Regions from separate parts of the Arthrobacter arabinosi genome, predicted to be linked through region 2. Evidence: riboswitches for the same ligand, from Rfam matches in the RefSeq annotation. Region 2 holds a riboswitch; each other region holds the start of a gene.

Region 1 (5,494 bases), 440 kb from region 2:
GTGACCGCGAAGACCACGGCGAGCATGATGCCCACCCAGAACTGGGGGAGGGAGGCGAAGAACACCTCGACGGCACGGCCGGCGCCGTCGAGCGCGCGCCCCCGGCCGACCGTCAGGAGGGTGCACGCGAGGGCGATCACCCAGGCGAAGAGAAGGGCGAGCCCGGCGAGCTGCAGCGTCGGCAGGATCTGCGGCCCGATGATCTCCAGGACAGGGACCTTGAAGATGTACGAGACGCCGAAGTCGCCCGTGACGAGGTCGCCGAGATAGGAGAGGTACTGGACGGGGACGGGCTGGTCGAGCCCGTACTCGGCGCGGACCGCCGCGACCGTGTCCGCGGACGGCGAGGAGCCCGCACCGCCGAGGATCGCCGTGATCGGATCGCCCGGAGTCAGGCGCAGGACGAAGAACGTGAGGGTCACCGCCGCCCAGAGGACGAACAGGCTACCGGCCGCCCGCCTCGCGATGACCTTTCCGGCGGTACCGGCGGTCGCCGTCGTGCGGGGTGCTGCAGTGAGGGAATCGAGGGACTGGGTGCTCATTCGGAATCCACCGTCGTGACGTCGTAGAGGTAGGGGAGGGACAGGCTCGGCTCGAGGGCGAGGTTCCGGTAGCGGTCGCTCCGGAGTGCCACCTGGCTGGCCTGGTTGTAGAGGGGCAGCTGCAGGGCGTTGTCGCTCACGATCTGCTGCGCCCGGTAGTACAGGTCCGCGCGTTGCGTGGGATCGTCCGTGGCGAGGGCGTCGTTGAGGATGCCGTCCAGCTCCGGGTTGCGGAAGCCCGATCCGTTGGGTACGAAGCCCGCTGATTCCGTGTACTCGGAGGAGAACACGATCCGCAGGACGTCGGCCGTGTTGGTGTTCCAGTAGTCGGCACGGAGGTCGTAGTCGAAGGTGTTGCCGAGTTCGCTGACGGTCGCGCCGTCCCCGTTCTCGATGAGTACCTCGAACCCGGCCTTCTTCGCCGTCGCCTGGATCTGCGTGACGAGGGCCTGATGCGCGGCGGGCCACGCGCCGGGTGTGTAGGGGAAGTGGACGGTCAGGCGCTCGCCGTTCTTCACGCGGTAGCCTTCGTCGTCGCGCTCCGTCCAGCCGGCCTCGTCGAGCAGGCGCGAGGCCTCCTCCGGGTCGGGATCGTAGACGTGCTCGAAGTCGGGGGAGTAGAAGCCGGTGGCGGAGCTCAGCGGCCCGCCGGCCCGCGTCACGGTGCCGAAGTAGACGCTGGTGATGCCGGCGTCGACGTACGCGCTGCGCAGGAACGCCTTGCGGACGTCGATGTCGTCGAACGGTGCACGCGTCGTGTTGAGGATCAGGTTGGTCGGATTGCCCGGCCTGTCCTGCAGGATCAGCTCGACGTTCGGGTCCGCCCCGGCCTCGTCGACATGGACGGACGGCATGAGGTCCAGGGCATCGACCTGACCGGCCCGCAGGAGTCCGTAGCGCGTGGAGTCCTCCGGGACGATCCTCCATTCGATCTTCTCGATGTGCGCGGGACCCTCGTGCTGCGCGTACGGCGGGGCCGAGTTGTAGTCCTCGTTCCGGACCAGGCTGACCCTGGACTGGGGTACGTAGTCCACGATCCTGTAGGGTCCGGTCCCCACGGGAGCGTTGCAGTTCTCGGCCTGGGGGCGCTCGAGCGCCGCCGGTGATTCTATGCCGAGGAACGGCTGCGCGAGCACCTCGAGGAACGCCGCGTACGGGCGGTTGAGGGTGACGACGGCCGTGGTCTCGTCCACGACCTCCGTGCCCACGTACGGCGTGAGGTAGCCGCCGGCCGTCCCGGACTGCGTGTCGGGATCGATCATGTGGTCGAGGTTGGCCTTGACCGCCTCCGCGGTGAGCTTGGTGCCGTCGGTGAACCAGACGTCGTCGCGCATGGTGAAGGTGTAGGTGAGGCCGTCCTCGGAGACCGACCAGTCCGCGGCCAGCCATGGGTGGATGGCGCCCTCGCTGTCCTGGGAGACCAGTGAGTCGAGGTAGTTCGCCGCGATGGATGCCTGTGGCATGTCGCCGTTGACGTGGGGGTCCAGGCAGGAGATGTCCTTGCCCGTGGCGAACACGAAGGTGTCGTCCTCGCCGGCGGCCGCTGACCCCCCGCAGCCGCTCGTGGTGAGGACCAGTCCCGCCGCCGCGGCGAGCAGGGCGATGCTGCGGGGTGCGGAGGGGTGGGGTGCAGGCGGGCGGGGGGATCGGCGGGTGGGCCGGGGAGTGGCGGTGCTGGGACTTGCTGTTCTCACGCGGTGCTCCTGAATCATCGCCCGATGGAGGGCTGATACAGGTCGCCGGCAGGCGCCCCGGGCATGCAGGAGCACGGAGGGACAGACCAACGAAAGCGAGTAGCTTCTCCATCGGTCCTGGCAGTAGCACCGTTCCCCGTTGCTACACGGGGAGGGTTGCTGCGGCGTCGTCGATCCAGGTCTCTCGGCCGCTCGGGATGGTTATGGGTCCAGCTAAGCGCACGGGACGGCGGGGACGCCAGAGGCCCCCGTCACAATCGGTCACGCAGCGTTACGGGAGGAGGCACAGGGCCACACCGCGCCGCCGTGATCCGCGCCAGAGCGCCGTCGAGCGGCTTACAGTCCGTCGGCCGCGTGGAAGGTGCGCAGCGCCTCGACGACGAGCCTGTGGTCCTCGAGCTGCGGAAGGCCGGAGACGGTCACGGTGGCAACGGGGCCGACGTCCTTGATGTACAGGGGGAACGAGCCGCCATGCGCTGCGTAGATCGTCGTGTCGAACAGGGGATCGTCCTCCACGCGCCCTCCGTTCCGCCGCCCGCGGAGGCCGACGAGCAGGGAGGGAACGAGATAGCGTTCGGCCGTGAGGCTCTTGGCGTCGAGCCAGTAGTCGTTGTCGGGCGTGGTGCCGTCGAGCGCGGCACGGAACAGGATGTGGTCCGGCCGCCGGATGCAGACCGCGATCGGCAGGTTGCGTCCTACCCCGAGCTGGACGAGCAACTGCCCCAGGGCGACGGCGTCGTCGTTCGTGAAGCGGGTGAACTGGAGTTCGGCGACTTCCCTCTCGACCGTCTCGATCAGCGCTTCGAGCGCCTCGGCAGACTGGTTGCTGCCGCCGTCGGGATCGAACGACTGGACGGCAGAAGGGAGGGCGTCATTGCTCATCTCCCTAATTTACGTGGTTCACGGGACGTGGCGGGTTTTTCCTCGGTCGGCGAGCAATTTTTCCGGGGATGCGGTGCGGGTACCACGTGTGCCAGTCACCCTGGTCGACGTCAGAGTCCGGGTGCGCAGGGACCCGTGCCGAGAAGCGCGAGACCGGCGAGATCGCCCTCCCCGAAGGAGAGCTGTCCGACGTTCTCCGCATACATCAGCTGACCGGGGTCATCCACATGATCGAGCCCGACGACGTGCGCGAGCTCATGCATGATCGTCGCCCGCAGGTACGCGCGCCCGTCCGGGTAACCGAGGGAGGTGGCCGCGTCGGTCGTGTCGAGCTGCACCTGCCCGCCCACGTACACCAGCGGTTGCCCGGGTGCCTGGGCGTAGTCGCTGCCGCCCAGCCCGGCGACGTCCCCGGCCAGGCCCGGGATCTCCGCCTCACTGGTCCAGGTGAAGAGCACCGGCACCCACGCCTTCCCGTACAGCTCCGGCTGGTAGAGGTCGCGCTCCTCGCTGGGCGCCTCCGTCGTCGTGCCGTCGTCGACGAACCGCAGGCCCGTGGCGGCCGACACCGCCGCCACGGCCTCCTGTACCAGCCCCTCCGACCCGATCGGGGCGTTGTCCGGCCGGACGACGTAGTGCACGGGCCGGCACGGATCGTAGGCCACCCATGGCTGGTCCTCGACGGGCGAGTCCATCAGCGTGAACGCCGTCGACGCCGGTGCGGGTGGGGGCGTCCCCAGCGGAATGTCGCTGGCCTCGACTCCGCGCGGCGGGACGTCGGCGCCCGGCACGTAGGGCAGCGCGACCGGCAGGACGAAGCGGTCGAACAGCGGCGGCGTCGCGTACAGGGCTGCGATCAGGAGCAGGGCGGCCACCGTGCCGAAGCGCCGCTTCCGGCGCCTTCGACCGGGCGACGAGTGCTTCCGGGGCGGCCCGTACACCGGTGCGGCCCGCCAGGGTGGGGGGGCGGACGGCGTGCCGAGGGCGTCGTCGAGCGACCACTGCGGGATCCTGCCCGACGGCGACCGCCGGACGGCCTCCAGCCGTGCGTCGCGGCCCTCGTGGTACCACTCACGATCCATTGCCCCCATGCGCCCCGCGCTTCCCCCCGCCGACTGATGTCCGTCCCATCCTGCTGTGCTGTTGCCGCAGGATGGGGGGCGTGTCGCGAGTCCTTGGGGAAACCTGAGGGAAGACTGGGCTCGGCACGGTGCTGCAGCCGCGGCGTCGTGCCTGCCGTCGCGGGGCCAACGGCGCAACAGACGGCGTGTCGCAGGTCGACACGCGCTCCGACACGTCGAACCCGTGCACGACGGCGCGGGCCTCCCCGCAGCCGGGGAAGCCCAGGAAACGACGACGGCCCCGCCCAGGACGGAAGCCCCAGGAACGACGACGGCCCCACCCGCCAGCCGGAGGCAGCGGACGGGGCCGAACCTAGGAGACGGCAGCGCCCCTGCGGACGTCTCGTACTGCTGCCATGCCTTCACGCAGCACCCGATCGGCGAGCGGGGACGCGCCGGGCAGGATCCGGGCCACCCGCTCGACGATGCAGGAGGCCGCGCCCGTCCGCTCGGAGTGCTCGACCACCGCGTCCCACAGCTCACGGACGGTGTCGCACGCGCTCGTCCGTCCCGTGCTCCCCGCAACGATCCACCGTTCTCCGGTCACCCGGACGACGGGTGCGCCGGGCAGGCCGGCGGCGACGGCATTGACGAGCTGGGCGACGAGCAGCAGGTCCCGTGTCGTCCGGACCGGCCCGAGCACCGGATCGGCGACGACGGCGCGGCCGCATGCACCGCACATCAGGCCGGTGCGCCTTCCGTGCCCTGCGCCGTCATGGCATCACGTCTCCCGAGTTGGGCCCGAGGGTCTGACCGACGAAGAGGTTCCCACCGGGATCGCTCGCGAGGAGCAGGGCCGTCGGTGCGACCTCCGCCGGCACGCCGAACCTCCTCAGCGGTAATTCCTTCCGTTTCGCCACTTTCCAGTCCTCGGAGATGCCGTCGACGAGCGGTGTCTCGATCGGCCCCGGGGCGATGCAGTTGGCGAGCACGTTGTCCGCCGAGACCTCGAGGGCGAGTGCCTTGGTCATGCCGATCACTCCCGCCTTCGCCGCGCTGTAGTGACCCAGCCCCATCCCGCCCTTGATGCCGAGCTGCGACGAGATGTTGATGATCCGCCCCCACCGCCGGCGCCGCATAGGTCCGACGACCTCACGGCAGCAGAGGAACACCCCGGTGAGATCCACCGCGATGGTCTCCGTCCACAGCGCGAGCGTCATGTCCTCGAGTGGGGACTCGGTGAGCAGTCCGGCACTGTTGACCAGGACGTCGACGGTTCCGATCCCGTCCCGCGCCTCCGCGAAGGCGTCCCGCA
Region 2 (5,494 bases):
CGTGCGGGTCCTAGCCGTCGAGCGAGACGTCACCGCTGGCCACGGCATCGGCACAGGCGCTGAGGTCCGGCCCGGGCTTGAAGTCCACGAACTGCGGCTGCAGCTTCTGGAAGAGGAACTCGTAGACCTCGTCGCGGGACTTCCCCTCCAGGGTCTCCGCGGCCTCCCGGACCGCTTCCTGAAGCGCGCGATCCGCGTCGAGCAGGATCTTGTCGCGGGCTTCCTGGTTCCAGCCAATCGTGCTCAGTTCCATGAACAGCTCCTCTTCATCGCCGATCGATCCGTCCGGAGCCACGCCCCGGCCGTGCCCGCCACCAAACCGTAAGCAGGCTTACTTCCACCCTAGGTCCTCGTCGGGGGGCTCGGCTACCGGCTGTAGAAGGCGGATCGGAGCTGGTCGTCGAGCTGGTGGATCTGTGTGAGGAAGGCGTCGTGGCCCATCGGCGAGGAGATCACGTGGACGGGGACGTCGCCGGGCAGCCCTGCCGCGAGCCGGTGCGACTGCCACGGGAAGTAGAGCCGGTCCGAATCCACGGCGGCGATGAAGAACTCCGACGTCGCCGCCCCGAGGACGTCCTCGAGGCTCCCCCGCCCGCGCGCCGCGTCGTGGCTCATGAGCGCCTCCGTGAGGATCACGTAGCTGTTGGCGTCGAAGCGGTCCACGAGCTTGTCGGCCTGGTGGTCCAGGTAGCTCTCCACCCGGTAGCGGCCCCGGTCGGCGGGCAGGACGGCCCCGAGGGGCTGCTCGGCGTCCTGCTCCGCGCGACCGAAGCGGCCTTCGAGTTCCTGCTCCGCCCGGTAGGTGATGTGCGCGATCCGCCGGGCGACGCCGAGGCCCGCATCCGGATGCGGGCCGTCGTAGTAGTCGCCGCCACGGTAGGCGGGGTCGAGGCGGATGGCCTGCAGCTGCGCCTGGGCGAACGCTATCTGTTCGGCCGAACTGGCGGCAGTGCAGGCGATGACGGCGCACCTCTCCACACGCTGCGGGAACATCAGGGCCCACTCGAGGGCCCGGGCGCCGCCCATGGACCCGCCGAGCACGGAGTGCCAGCGATCGATGCCGAGCTGGTCGGCGAGGAGGCTCTCCGCGCGCACCGCGTCGCGGATGGTGACGAAGGGGAACCGTGCGCCCCACGGTCCGCCGTCGGGCGCGGGGCTGGCCGGCCCCGTCGAGCCGTAGCAGCCTCCCAGCATGTTGACGGACACCACGAAGTAGCGATCGGTGTCCACCGTGCGGCCGGGGCCCACGAGCGAGTCCCACCAGCCCTCCTCCTCCGAGGCGCCGCGGGCCACGTGCGAGCTGCCGGTCAGGGCATGCTGCACGAGGACGGCGTTGGAGCGCTCCCGGTCCAGCCGGCCCCAGGTCTCGAAGGCCAGCTGGACGTCGGGCAGCTCACCCCCGGTCTCGAGGACCAGCGGGCCGATGGACGCGAAGCGGAGCAGCCCGTCCCCGCACGGGGGCGCGTCGCCGAGCCAGGAGGGCAGCGGAGCAGGAGGGTACGTGGTCACGAACGGTCAGGCTCCCTTGGCGGCGCGGAACCCCGCGTCGAGGTCGGCGAGGATGTCGGTGATGTTCTCGAGCCCCACGGACAGCCGCACCAGGCCGGGGCGCACCCCCGCGGTGAGCTGCGCCTCCGCCCCGAGCTGGCTGTGCGTCGTCGATGCCGGGTGGATGACCAGCGAGCGGACGTCGCCCACGTTCGCGACATGCGAGTGGAGCTCGAGCCCGTCGACGAAGCGCTTGCCGGCGTCCAGTCCCCCGGCGATGTCGAAGCTCACGATCGCCCCCGTGCCGATCGGCCCGTACTTCTTCCCGCGCTCGTACCAGGGACTCGACGGGAGCCCCGCGTAGGTGACGCGCTCGACGTCGTCGTGCCCCTCCAGCCACTCCGCGACCGCCTGAGCGTTCCGGACGTGGCGTTCGAGGCGCAGGCTGAGGGTCTCCAGTCCCTGCGCGATCAGGAAGGCGTTGAACGGGGAGACGGCGGAACCGAGGTCGCGCAGCAGCTGGACCCGTGCCTTGAGGATGTAGGCGAGGTTCGCGCCGAGCGCACTGCCGACCCCGAGATCGCGCGCGTACACGAGCCCGTGGTAGCTCTCGTCCGGCGTGTTGAAACCGGGGAACCGGTCCGGGTACCGCGCGAAGTCGAAGTTACCCGAGTCCACGATGACTCCGGCGATGGCGTTGCCATGCCCTCCGAGGTACTTGGTCGCCGAGTGCACCACGATGTCGGCACCCCATTCGATGGGACGGATCAGGTACGGCGTGGAGAGCGTGTTGTCGACGATCAGGGGGATGCCGTGCTCGTGGGCGACGCCGCTGACGGCTTCGAGGTCGAGGACGTCCTGCCGCGGATTGGAGACCACCTCGCCGAAGAACAGCTTGGTGTTCGGCCGGACCGCGGCCCGCCACTGCTCGAGGTCGTCCGGGTCCTCGACGAACGTGGTCTCGATCCCGAACTTCTTCAGCGTGTGCTTGAAGAGGTTGTAGGTGCCGCCGTAGAGACTGGGGCTGGCCACGATGTGGTCCCCCGCCTCCGCGATGTTCAGCACCGCGAACGTCTCCGCGGCCTGGCCGGACGCCAGCAGCAGGGCGCCGACGCCGCCTTCGAGGCTCGCGATGCGGGTCTCCACCGCCTCCTGGGTCGGGTTCCCGATCCGCGTGTAGATGGGGGCGAGTTCCGTGAGGGCGAACCGGTTCGCGGCACTCTCCGCGCTCGGGAAGACGAACGACGACGTCTGGTAGATGGGGAGCGCACGCGCCCCCGTCGCCGCGTCCGGCACCTGGCCGGCGTGGATCTGACGTGTTTCGAAGGACCAATCGTTGGACATGGTGTTCCCTCTGATCAGGGGCTCCGCCTGCCCGGCTCCGGCGGGTGCATGCCGCACCGGGAGACCGGACCCCGCAGGAGCCCGCGCTTGAACGGCGCCGATGGGACGCCGGACCTGGTCCTCACCCGGGGCACCCCACCGCGGTTGGAGGGTTGCCGGCCAGCAAGCCGGGGCTGTGTGCTGGCACTCATGACCTGCACTCATGAAAGCGGATCGGGGCGGATCCGGCAAGCGTATGACCCTCCGTTAAGCCGCCTGCGGGCGCGTCACCCGTGCACGGGGAGTCCGCTCCTGATCGGCTGTCCGAGCCCCTCGCCCGGGGTAAGGCAAGCCTTAGTCGAGACACAGATCACTTAGTGCCAAGATAGCCGCATGCGCCTGGACCATGTATCTTATGCCTGCGAATCTGACGGACTTGCCGCGACGGCCGATCGAATCTCGGCCAGGCTCGGCGTCGAGCCGGTGAAGGGTGGTGTGCACCCCCGCTTCGGCACCCGGAACATGATCTTCCCCCTGGTCAACGGCCAGTACCTGGAGGTCGTGGAGGTCCTGAACCACCCGGCGTCGGACAAGGCGCCGTTCGGCCAGGCGGTCCGCGCCCGCTCGGAAGCGGGCGGGGGCTGGATGGGCTGGTGCGTCGCCGTCGACGATCTCGCACCGTTCGAGGAGCGCCTCGGACGCAGCGCCGTGCCCGGCAACCGCAAGTTCCCGGACGGCCAGGAACTCACCTGGCAGCAGATCGGCATCAAGGGCCTCATCGCCGACCCGCAGGTCCCCTACCTGCTCCGCTGGGACGACGGCACGGAGGACCTCCACCCGTCGAAGGCCCGCCCCGCGTCGGTGAAGCTGGACTGCCTAACCATCGCCGGCTCGTCGGAGCGTGTCACCCGCTGGCTCGGCACGGACGTCGAGAAGACCCTCGACGGCGTGCAGGTCCAGTGGATCGCCCCGAACGGGACGCCCGGCGTCATGTCGGTGACGTTCGAGACGCAGAACGGGCGCGTGGAGATCTAGCCGGTCACGCGCCGATCCCCAGGGCCGGCCCGAACAGCGCGAACCCGACGAACCCGGTGATGTCGAGGAGCGCATGGGCGACCACGAGGGGCATGACGCGCCGCGTCCGGGTGTAGAACCACGCGAACAGCACGCCCATCAGGACGTTCCCGATGAACGGGCCGAACCCCTGGTAGAGGTGGTAGCTGCCGCGGATGAGGGAGCTCGTGACGATGATCGCCGGTGTGGACCAGCCGAGCTCCCGCAGGCGGATGAACAGGTAGCCCACGACGATGACCTCCTCGAGCACCGCGTGCCGGAGCGCGGAGAGGACGAGCACCGGGATCGTCCACCAGTAGTCGTCGAGCGCGGCCGGCACGATCGCCGTCGTGATCCCGAGCGCGCGGCCCCCCGCATACACCCCGAGCGTGCCGACGGCGATGATCGCGGCGAGGCCCACTCCGAAGCCGACGGTGCGCAGCGGCTGCTCGACGGTGAGACCCAGGCGCCGGACACCCGAGACGCCGGAGCCGCCGAGCAGGAACAGGACGAGCGCCACGGGCACCAGCGCGAAGAGGATGTCGAGCAGCTGATAGGCGAGGTCGAAGTACTCGCGCTCGTTCAGCACCGGGTTCAGGGTGGTGGTCTGGCCGGCGAGCGGCCCGCGCGTGAGCTTGTCCGCCAGGCTCACGGCGGCGTACACGCCCGACTGCCCGAGCGAGAGCCCGAAGACGATCAGCAGTTCGGCGGTGATCCGCCGTCCCGGGATGGAACCCGCGGGGCCGTCCGCTGCGGGCGGGGCGGTGGAGGACGAGGATTCGGCAGTCATGACGCCATCCTCCCAGCGGAGGCCGGGTGGTTCCCACTCCTCCTACCGGACGCGCGTACCCGCGCGCCAGACGGCGTGCACGAGCGGCATCCCGGGCCGGTAGGCGAGGTGCGTGGCCGACGGCGCGTTCAGCAGCTGCAGGTCCGCGCGGTGCCCGACGGCGAGCGACCCGACGGCGCGGAGTCCGTCGGCGTCCCGTCCGGTGTGGCGCCGCAGCGCCAGGGCTCCCCCGTAGGTGGCGGCGCGGACCGCCTCGTGGACCGTCAAGCCCATCTGCAGGACGGCGGTGGCCACGCAGAACGCCATGGAGCTCGTGTAGGACGTCCCCGGATTGCAGTTGCTCGCGAGGGCGATCGGCGCCCCGGCGTCGAGCAACCGCCGCGCGGGCGGGAACGGCTGGCGCGTCGAGAGATCGCAGGCGGGCAGACACGTGGCGACGGTCCCCGGGGTGCCTCCCGCGGAGACGCCGGACCAGGTGCCGGCGAGCGCGTCGACGTCGGCGCCGGAGAGGTGGTTCACGTGGTCCACGCTGGCGGCCGCGAACTCGACGGCGAGGGCGACGCCGTCGCCCGGACCGAGTTGGTTGCCGTGGACGCGCAGGCCGAGGCCTGCTGCGGCGCAGGCCTCGAGGACCCGGCGTGACTGGTCGGGGGTGAAGGCCCCGGTCTCGCAGAACACGTCGGCCCAGCGGACGTGCGGGCGGACAGCGTCGAGCATCGGCCCGCACACGAGATCGATGTAGTCCTCGGCGTCCTCCCCCGCCGGCACGACGTGCGCGCCGAGGAAGGTCACCTCGTCCACGACGCCCGCCGCGATCCGCGCGCAGCGTGCCTCCTGGGC
Region 3 (5,494 bases), on a different contig from region 2:
AGCGTCCGGGCGGTGACGGACTTGCCCGAGCCGGATTCACCGACGAGCGCGAGGCACTCGCCCGGCCGGATGGACAGGCTGAGGTCGTGGACGACCTCGCGGCGGGTCGGTCCGTGGCCGAAGGCGACGGAGAGTCCTTCGAGTTCGACGACGGGCGTGTCGATCGCGGTCGGCGGGACGGTGGTGGACAGGTCGGTGGAGCTCATGGGAGCCTCCCTTCGGCACGGCGGCGGAGCTCGCGCCCGAGGACGGTGATGGACAGGACGGTGGCGACGAGGAAGGCGGCGGGGAACGTGATCATCCAGGGCGCGTTCGAGATGAAGTTGCGCCCGGCGGAGAGCATGGCACCCCATTCCGGGGCGGGGGGAGGCGTGCCGAGTCCGAGGAAGCTCAGGGACGCCCCGGCGCCGATCGCCGAACCGACGCCGATCGTCGCGAGGACGAGGACGGGGCGGATGACGTTGGGCACGGTGTGCGTGAGGAGGATCCGCCAGGCCGGCAGGCCCAGTGTCCGTGCGGCCTCGACGAATCCGGATCGCCGGACGAGGTGTGTCTGCGCCCTCGTGAGGCGCGCGTAGTAGGCGACGCTGCCGGCTCCGATCGCGAGGATCGCGTTCTCCGTGCCGCCGCCGATGATCCCGATGACCACGAGCGCGAGGAGGATCTCGGGGATGGCGAGGGTGACGTCGAGGAACCGCATCACGGAGGCTTCGACGAGCCGCCCGTTCAGGCCGGCGAGGAGGCCGATCGCCGTCCCGCCGACCAGGCCGATCGCCGTCGCGCCGATCCCGATGAACAGGGAGGTCGCCGCGCCGTGGACGATGCGCGTGTAGTTGTCGGCCCCGGAGTCGTCCGTCCCGAACCAGGCGCCGGCACCCGGTGCCTCGAAGCTCCGGGCCGGATCCACCGCGTACGGATCGGCGGGTGCGAGCAGGCCCGGGGCGAGGACCGCGGCCGCGAGCCACAGGAGGAACGCGGAGGAGAGCAGGATGCCGGGACGGAAGCGCCACCGACGCGGTGTCCTGGCAGGACCTCGAAGGACTGCCCGCTGTGCGGGGGGTGCGGCCAGGGGTGCGATGGCAGGCGGGAGGGTGCGTGAGGCGATGCTCATGCCGTTACCACTTTCGGGTCGATGAGCGTGTACAGGAGGTCGATCAGGAGGTTCACGACGACGTAGACCGCAGCCGCGAGCAGGACGATCCCGATGATGACCGGCAGGTCCTTGTTGTAGACCGAGGCCAGGGTGAGCGACCCGATACCCTGCCGGCTGAACAGGGTCTCGACGACCACCGACCCGCCGAGCAGTGCGGCGACGACGAACCCGGACATGGTCAGGACGGGGATGGCCGCGTGCCGGAGGGCGTGCCGGATCCGGACCGGGAGGTCGCGCATGCCCCGTGAGCGGGCCGTCAGGATGAATGGTTGCTCCAGGACGCCCTCGAGTTCGTTCCGGAGGACCTGCGACAGCGTCCCGAAGATCGCCAGTGCCAGGGTGAGGGCAGGGAGCACCAGGGCGGCGATGCCCTGGTTCCCGCCGATGGGGAACCAGTGCAGGGTGAACGAGAAGACGATCAGCAGCGCGAAGCCGATGATGAACGTCGGCGTCGCGGCGAAGACCACCTCGATGCCGGAGACGATCGACCGGATCCAGGGCGCCCGCTGGGCGGACAGCACGGCGACCGCGAGCGTGAGGGGCAGGGCCACGACGACGGCGGCTGCCGCGAGTGCCGCCGTCGCGCCGATCTGCTGCCCGATCGCTTCCGTGACGGGAAGGCGCAGCCGGTAGGACTGCCCGAGGTCGCCCTGCAGGAGGTTCCCGAGGTAGCTGCCGTACTGGACGGGGAAGGGCTGGTCCAGGAGGTAGTCGGCCCGGACCTGCGCGAGGGTCTCGGCGGTGGGCCGGGCGTCGGGACCGCCGAGGATGAGCAGCGCCGTGTCGCCCGGGATCAGGTACACCGCGAGGAAGGTCAGCGTCGCGGCGCCCCAGAGGACGCCGACGCCGACGGCGAGTCGCGTGAGGACGCGTCGGAGCACGGCCACCTACTCGGCCTTCCACGCGTAGGTGAGGACCGGCACGGGGTGCGAGGTGTCCACCGCGACGTCGCGCACGGTGTTCGCGTAGGCGAACTGGCTCGGGTTCTCGTACAGCGGTACGCCCGGCACGATCTCGAGCAACCGGTGCTGGGCCTTCGAGTAGGCCTCCTGTGCGACGGGGCCGTCGTCGGCCTCGCGGGCCGTCTCCAGCAGGTCGTCGAGGTGCGGGTCGTCGACGTGGGACGAGTTCTGGCCGATCCGCTCACCCGTGATCTCGGAGGAGTGGTAGCGGATGAACAGGACGTCGGTGGTGTTGGTGTGCCACACGCCGGCCAGGGCGTCGTAGTCCCCCGCGTAGCGGAGTTCGGTGAGTTGCGCCTGGGGGAGCTGGTTGATCCGGAGGTCGAAGCCGACCTTCCGCGCCTCACCCTGGAGCTGCACGAGCAGCGGGCTCGGCGTGGAACTCTCCACCGTGGGCACCTCGACCGTGAGCCGCTTCCCGTCCCTGGTGCGGAAGCCCTCGTCGTCCCGCCCGGTCCAGCCGGCGTCGTCGAGCAGTTGGTTCGCCCGCTCGGGGTCGTAGGTCAGGACGCCTTCCACGGACGGGTCGTAGTACCTGCTCTCCTTCGACAGGAAGCCGTCGATCGGGGTGTAGGTGCCGAAGCCGAGGCTCTCCGTGACGGCTTCCGTGTCCACTGCGGCAGCGAAGGCCTGCCGGACCGCGAGGTCGTCGAACGGCGCACGGTTGAGGTTGAAGCTGAGCACGTAGGGGCTGCCGGTGCGGGGCAGGTTCTCGTAGGTGAAGTCCGGGTCCGCCTGCACCGCGGCGGCGTTCTGCGGTGCGAGGTTCTCCGTCAGGTCGTACTGGCCCGAGACGAGGGACTGGTGGCGGATGACGGGTTCGCTGACGAGGGTGACCTCGACGCCGTCGAGGTACGCCTCACCGTCACCCTCGAGCCACTCGGGCGCCCAGTCGTAGCCGGCCCGCTTGGTGTAGCTGATGCTCTGGCCCGGCTTGTAGTCGGCGACGGTGAACGGGCCGGTACCGATGGGCTTCTGGCACAGCGTCTCCGGCGACTCGGCGATGGCCTTGCCCGAGTTCATGCCGAGCCACGACTGCGCGAGCGTGTAGAGGAACGGCGTGTAGGGGTACGCGAGGTGGGCCTCGAAGGTGTACTCGTCGATCACCGTCCCGTCCACGTACGGGGCGATGTACGCGGCGGCGAGGGGGGACTTCGTGGCGGGGTCCCTCATGTGTTCGAAGTTCTGCCCGAGGACCTCGGCGTTCCAGGGCGAGCCGTCGCTGAACGTGACGCCCTCCTTGAGGTGGAACGTGTAGGTTCTGCCGTCCGGGGAGACGTCCCAGGACTCGGCGAGGTGGGGTGCGATGTCCCCGTCCTCGTCGAGCGTCACCACGTTGTCGTAGATGAGGCGGCCGAGGAACTGCTGCTGGGTGGCGGAGATGCCGTGGCCGTCGAGGCAACCCGGCTCGGCCGAGATGGAGACGTCGAGGATGCCGCCGGACACCGGCTCGGCGTCCGGCGCCGACGAGGAGTCCGCCGGGCCGGCGCAACCGCTGAGCAGGACCGCGACGGTGACGGCTGACAGCGCCGTGAGATGCCGGAAGAGCGGCTGATTCCGGGCAGGGGGAATTACTGATGCATTCATGGGGAATTCCTCGGGGACGTTCCGGCGCAGCGCGCAGCGCAATGCGTCGGGAAATGAAGAGAAAGGGGGCAGACGCACGAAAGGCGCCGGGTTCGTGCTAGGGGAGGGCCGTACAACTCACGGTGAGTGCCTTTCGCAGTGCTCTTGCCTGCGCCGGACCGGCACAAAGTGCCATGGCGGAGGCCGCTTCGTCATCCGAACCACCCGGGAACATGGGGTTGGTGTGCGGCCCAGTCGGAGCTTGGCGACCGCATCTCTTGAAGCTGGAATTACTATAGGCACGAAAAAGCGTCGGGCGGCGAAGAAGAAGTAATGTGACCGTCGGAATGCGGCGCGGTCATTCCGGAAACGTGCACGGTCCGGAAGGACGGCAGAAGAAGGTCCCCGCCGAACCGTGGTTGGCGGGGACCCCCTGTGGAAGACGCCGATCGTGCGGGTGCCGGAGATACTACGTCCCGGCGTGCTCCTCGACGTCGGTCGAGGCGAGCGCGCCGCCGACCACCAACACGATACCGAGCACCAGGTTCGCCCAGTTGGTGGCTGCGTTGATGGACAGGAAGTTGGCGGCGACGTCGGCAGTCACGAAGAGGCCGTAGATCCAGAGCACCAGGAAGAAGACGCCTGCTCCGAGAAGGTAGTAGCGTGCTTCGACCGGTTGCCGCGCCAGGACGATGCCGGCGGCGCCCACGAGTGCGTAGAGGACACTCAGCAGGACGCTTGTCTGGAAGATGCCGAGGAACAACGCGGAGGAGTTGCTCGCGAAGGCCAGGGTGTTGTAGTTCGAGGTGATTCCCGGGATGAGACTGAGTACCCCGATCAGAAGCATCAGCCCCCCGGCAACGAGGGCCAATGTGCGTGACGCGACGCCCGAATGGGCATGGGCACGCTTGGGGTTGAGTGCGGAGGAGGACATGACCGTTTTCCTTCGACGAATCGTTGGGTGTCTGACCCCTCAAGGATGCGGCGCCGTCAGCGTCAGCAGTAGGGAACAATGTCCCTACTGGGTTCGCGTACCTGCGGTCGGAGAGCCGGACGGCGGCGAGGAGGCGGGCGGTACGGGCGCCGGCGGGGCCTCGGACCGGGGTGAGCGTGCCGCACGCAGAGCGTAGAGGATCGTCAGCAGATCGATGCCCTCCTGCCCGAAGGCGCCGGCCAGTGGGGGGACGAGCCCCAGCGCTGCGCACACCATCAGCAGGAGGCTCAGCGCAATGCCGATCCCGATGCTCTGCAGCGCTATCCGCAGGGTGCGTTTCCCGATGAGCACGGCCTCGGTGACTTTCGCGAGGTCGTCGACGGTGATGATGACCTCCGCCGATTCGCTGGCCGCCGTCGACCCCCGCGCACCCATGGCGATCCCGACGTCGGCGGCCGCGAGGACCGGGGCGTCGTTGACGCCGTCGCCCACCATGATCACCGGGCGTCCGGGGAGGGTCCGGACGATCTCCACCTTGTCGGAGGGAAGGCAGTCGGTGTGGATGGTGGACACTCCGGCCTCCCGCGCGATGTGGCGTGCAGTGGCTTCGACGTCGCCGGTGAGCATGAGCACGTCGCGCACACCGAGCGCGACGAGCGAGCTGACCGTGGCGGGCGCTGCGCTGCGCAGGGCGTCCCGCAGGATGATGACCCCGGCGAAGCGCTCGCCGACCCCCACGTAGACGGCAGTCTCACCCGGCGAGAGGGGCGGGGCCGGGACACGCCCCACGAGGCTTTCCAGGAAGCGGCGTTTGCCGACGGTGACCGTCGTCCCCGCGACCTGCGCGCGCACGCCGTCGGTGGCGACCTCCTGTGCCCC

Evidence for each region. Region 2 has a riboswitch for S-adenosylmethionine ahead of ACX80P_RS05055 (bifunctional o-acetylhomoserine/o-acetylserine sulfhydrylase). Riboswitches for the same ligand answer to the same signal wherever they lie in the genome.
Region 1: linked by a shared signal. The riboswitch ahead of ACX80P_RS07000 (ABC transporter substrate-binding protein) and the one ahead of ACX80P_RS05055 (bifunctional o-acetylhomoserine/o-acetylserine sulfhydrylase) in region 2 are both predicted to bind S-adenosylmethionine.
Region 3: linked by a shared signal. The riboswitch ahead of ACX80P_RS02265 (ABC transporter substrate-binding protein) and the one ahead of ACX80P_RS05055 (bifunctional o-acetylhomoserine/o-acetylserine sulfhydrylase) in region 2 are both predicted to bind S-adenosylmethionine.

What each region holds. Positions count from the first base shown of each region.
Region 1 covers NZ_JBTNDF010000002.1:606,089-611,582, reverse strand. Annotated here, with positions in the region: gene ACX80P_RS07005 (ABC transporter permease) at 1-542, opposite strand, end outside; gene ACX80P_RS07000 (ABC transporter substrate-binding protein) at 539-2,236, opposite strand; SAM riboswitch class I at 2,342-2,440, opposite strand; gene ACX80P_RS06995 (heme-degrading domain-containing protein) at 2,573-3,118, opposite strand; gene ACX80P_RS06990 (matrixin family metalloprotease) at 3,229-4,200, opposite strand; gene ACX80P_RS06985 (hypothetical protein) at 4,553-4,921, opposite strand; gene ACX80P_RS06980 (SDR family NAD(P)-dependent oxidoreductase) at 4,953-5,494, opposite strand, start outside.
Region 2 covers NZ_JBTNDF010000002.1:170,274-175,767, forward strand. Annotated here, with positions in the region: gene ACX80P_RS05045 (hypothetical protein) at 11-253, opposite strand; gene metX (homoserine O-acetyltransferase MetX) at 367-1,509, opposite strand; gene ACX80P_RS05055 (bifunctional o-acetylhomoserine/o-acetylserine sulfhydrylase) at 1,516-2,832, opposite strand; SAM riboswitch class IV at 2,911-3,027, opposite strand; gene ACX80P_RS05060 (VOC family protein) at 3,205-3,846, shown strand; gene ACX80P_RS05065 (CPBP family intramembrane glutamic endopeptidase) at 3,851-4,654, opposite strand; gene hutI (imidazolonepropionase) at 4,697-5,494, opposite strand, start outside.
Region 3 covers NZ_JBTNDF010000001.1:470,606-476,099, forward strand. Annotated here, with positions in the region: gene ACX80P_RS02250 (dipeptide ABC transporter ATP-binding protein) at 1-206, opposite strand, end outside; gene ACX80P_RS02255 (ABC transporter permease) at 203-1,111, opposite strand; gene ACX80P_RS02260 (ABC transporter permease) at 1,108-2,040, opposite strand; gene ACX80P_RS02265 (ABC transporter substrate-binding protein) at 2,041-3,702, opposite strand; SAM riboswitch class IV at 3,838-3,965, opposite strand; gene ACX80P_RS02270 (DUF4383 domain-containing protein) at 4,151-4,615, opposite strand; gene ACX80P_RS02275 (heavy metal translocating P-type ATPase) at 4,700-5,494, opposite strand, start outside.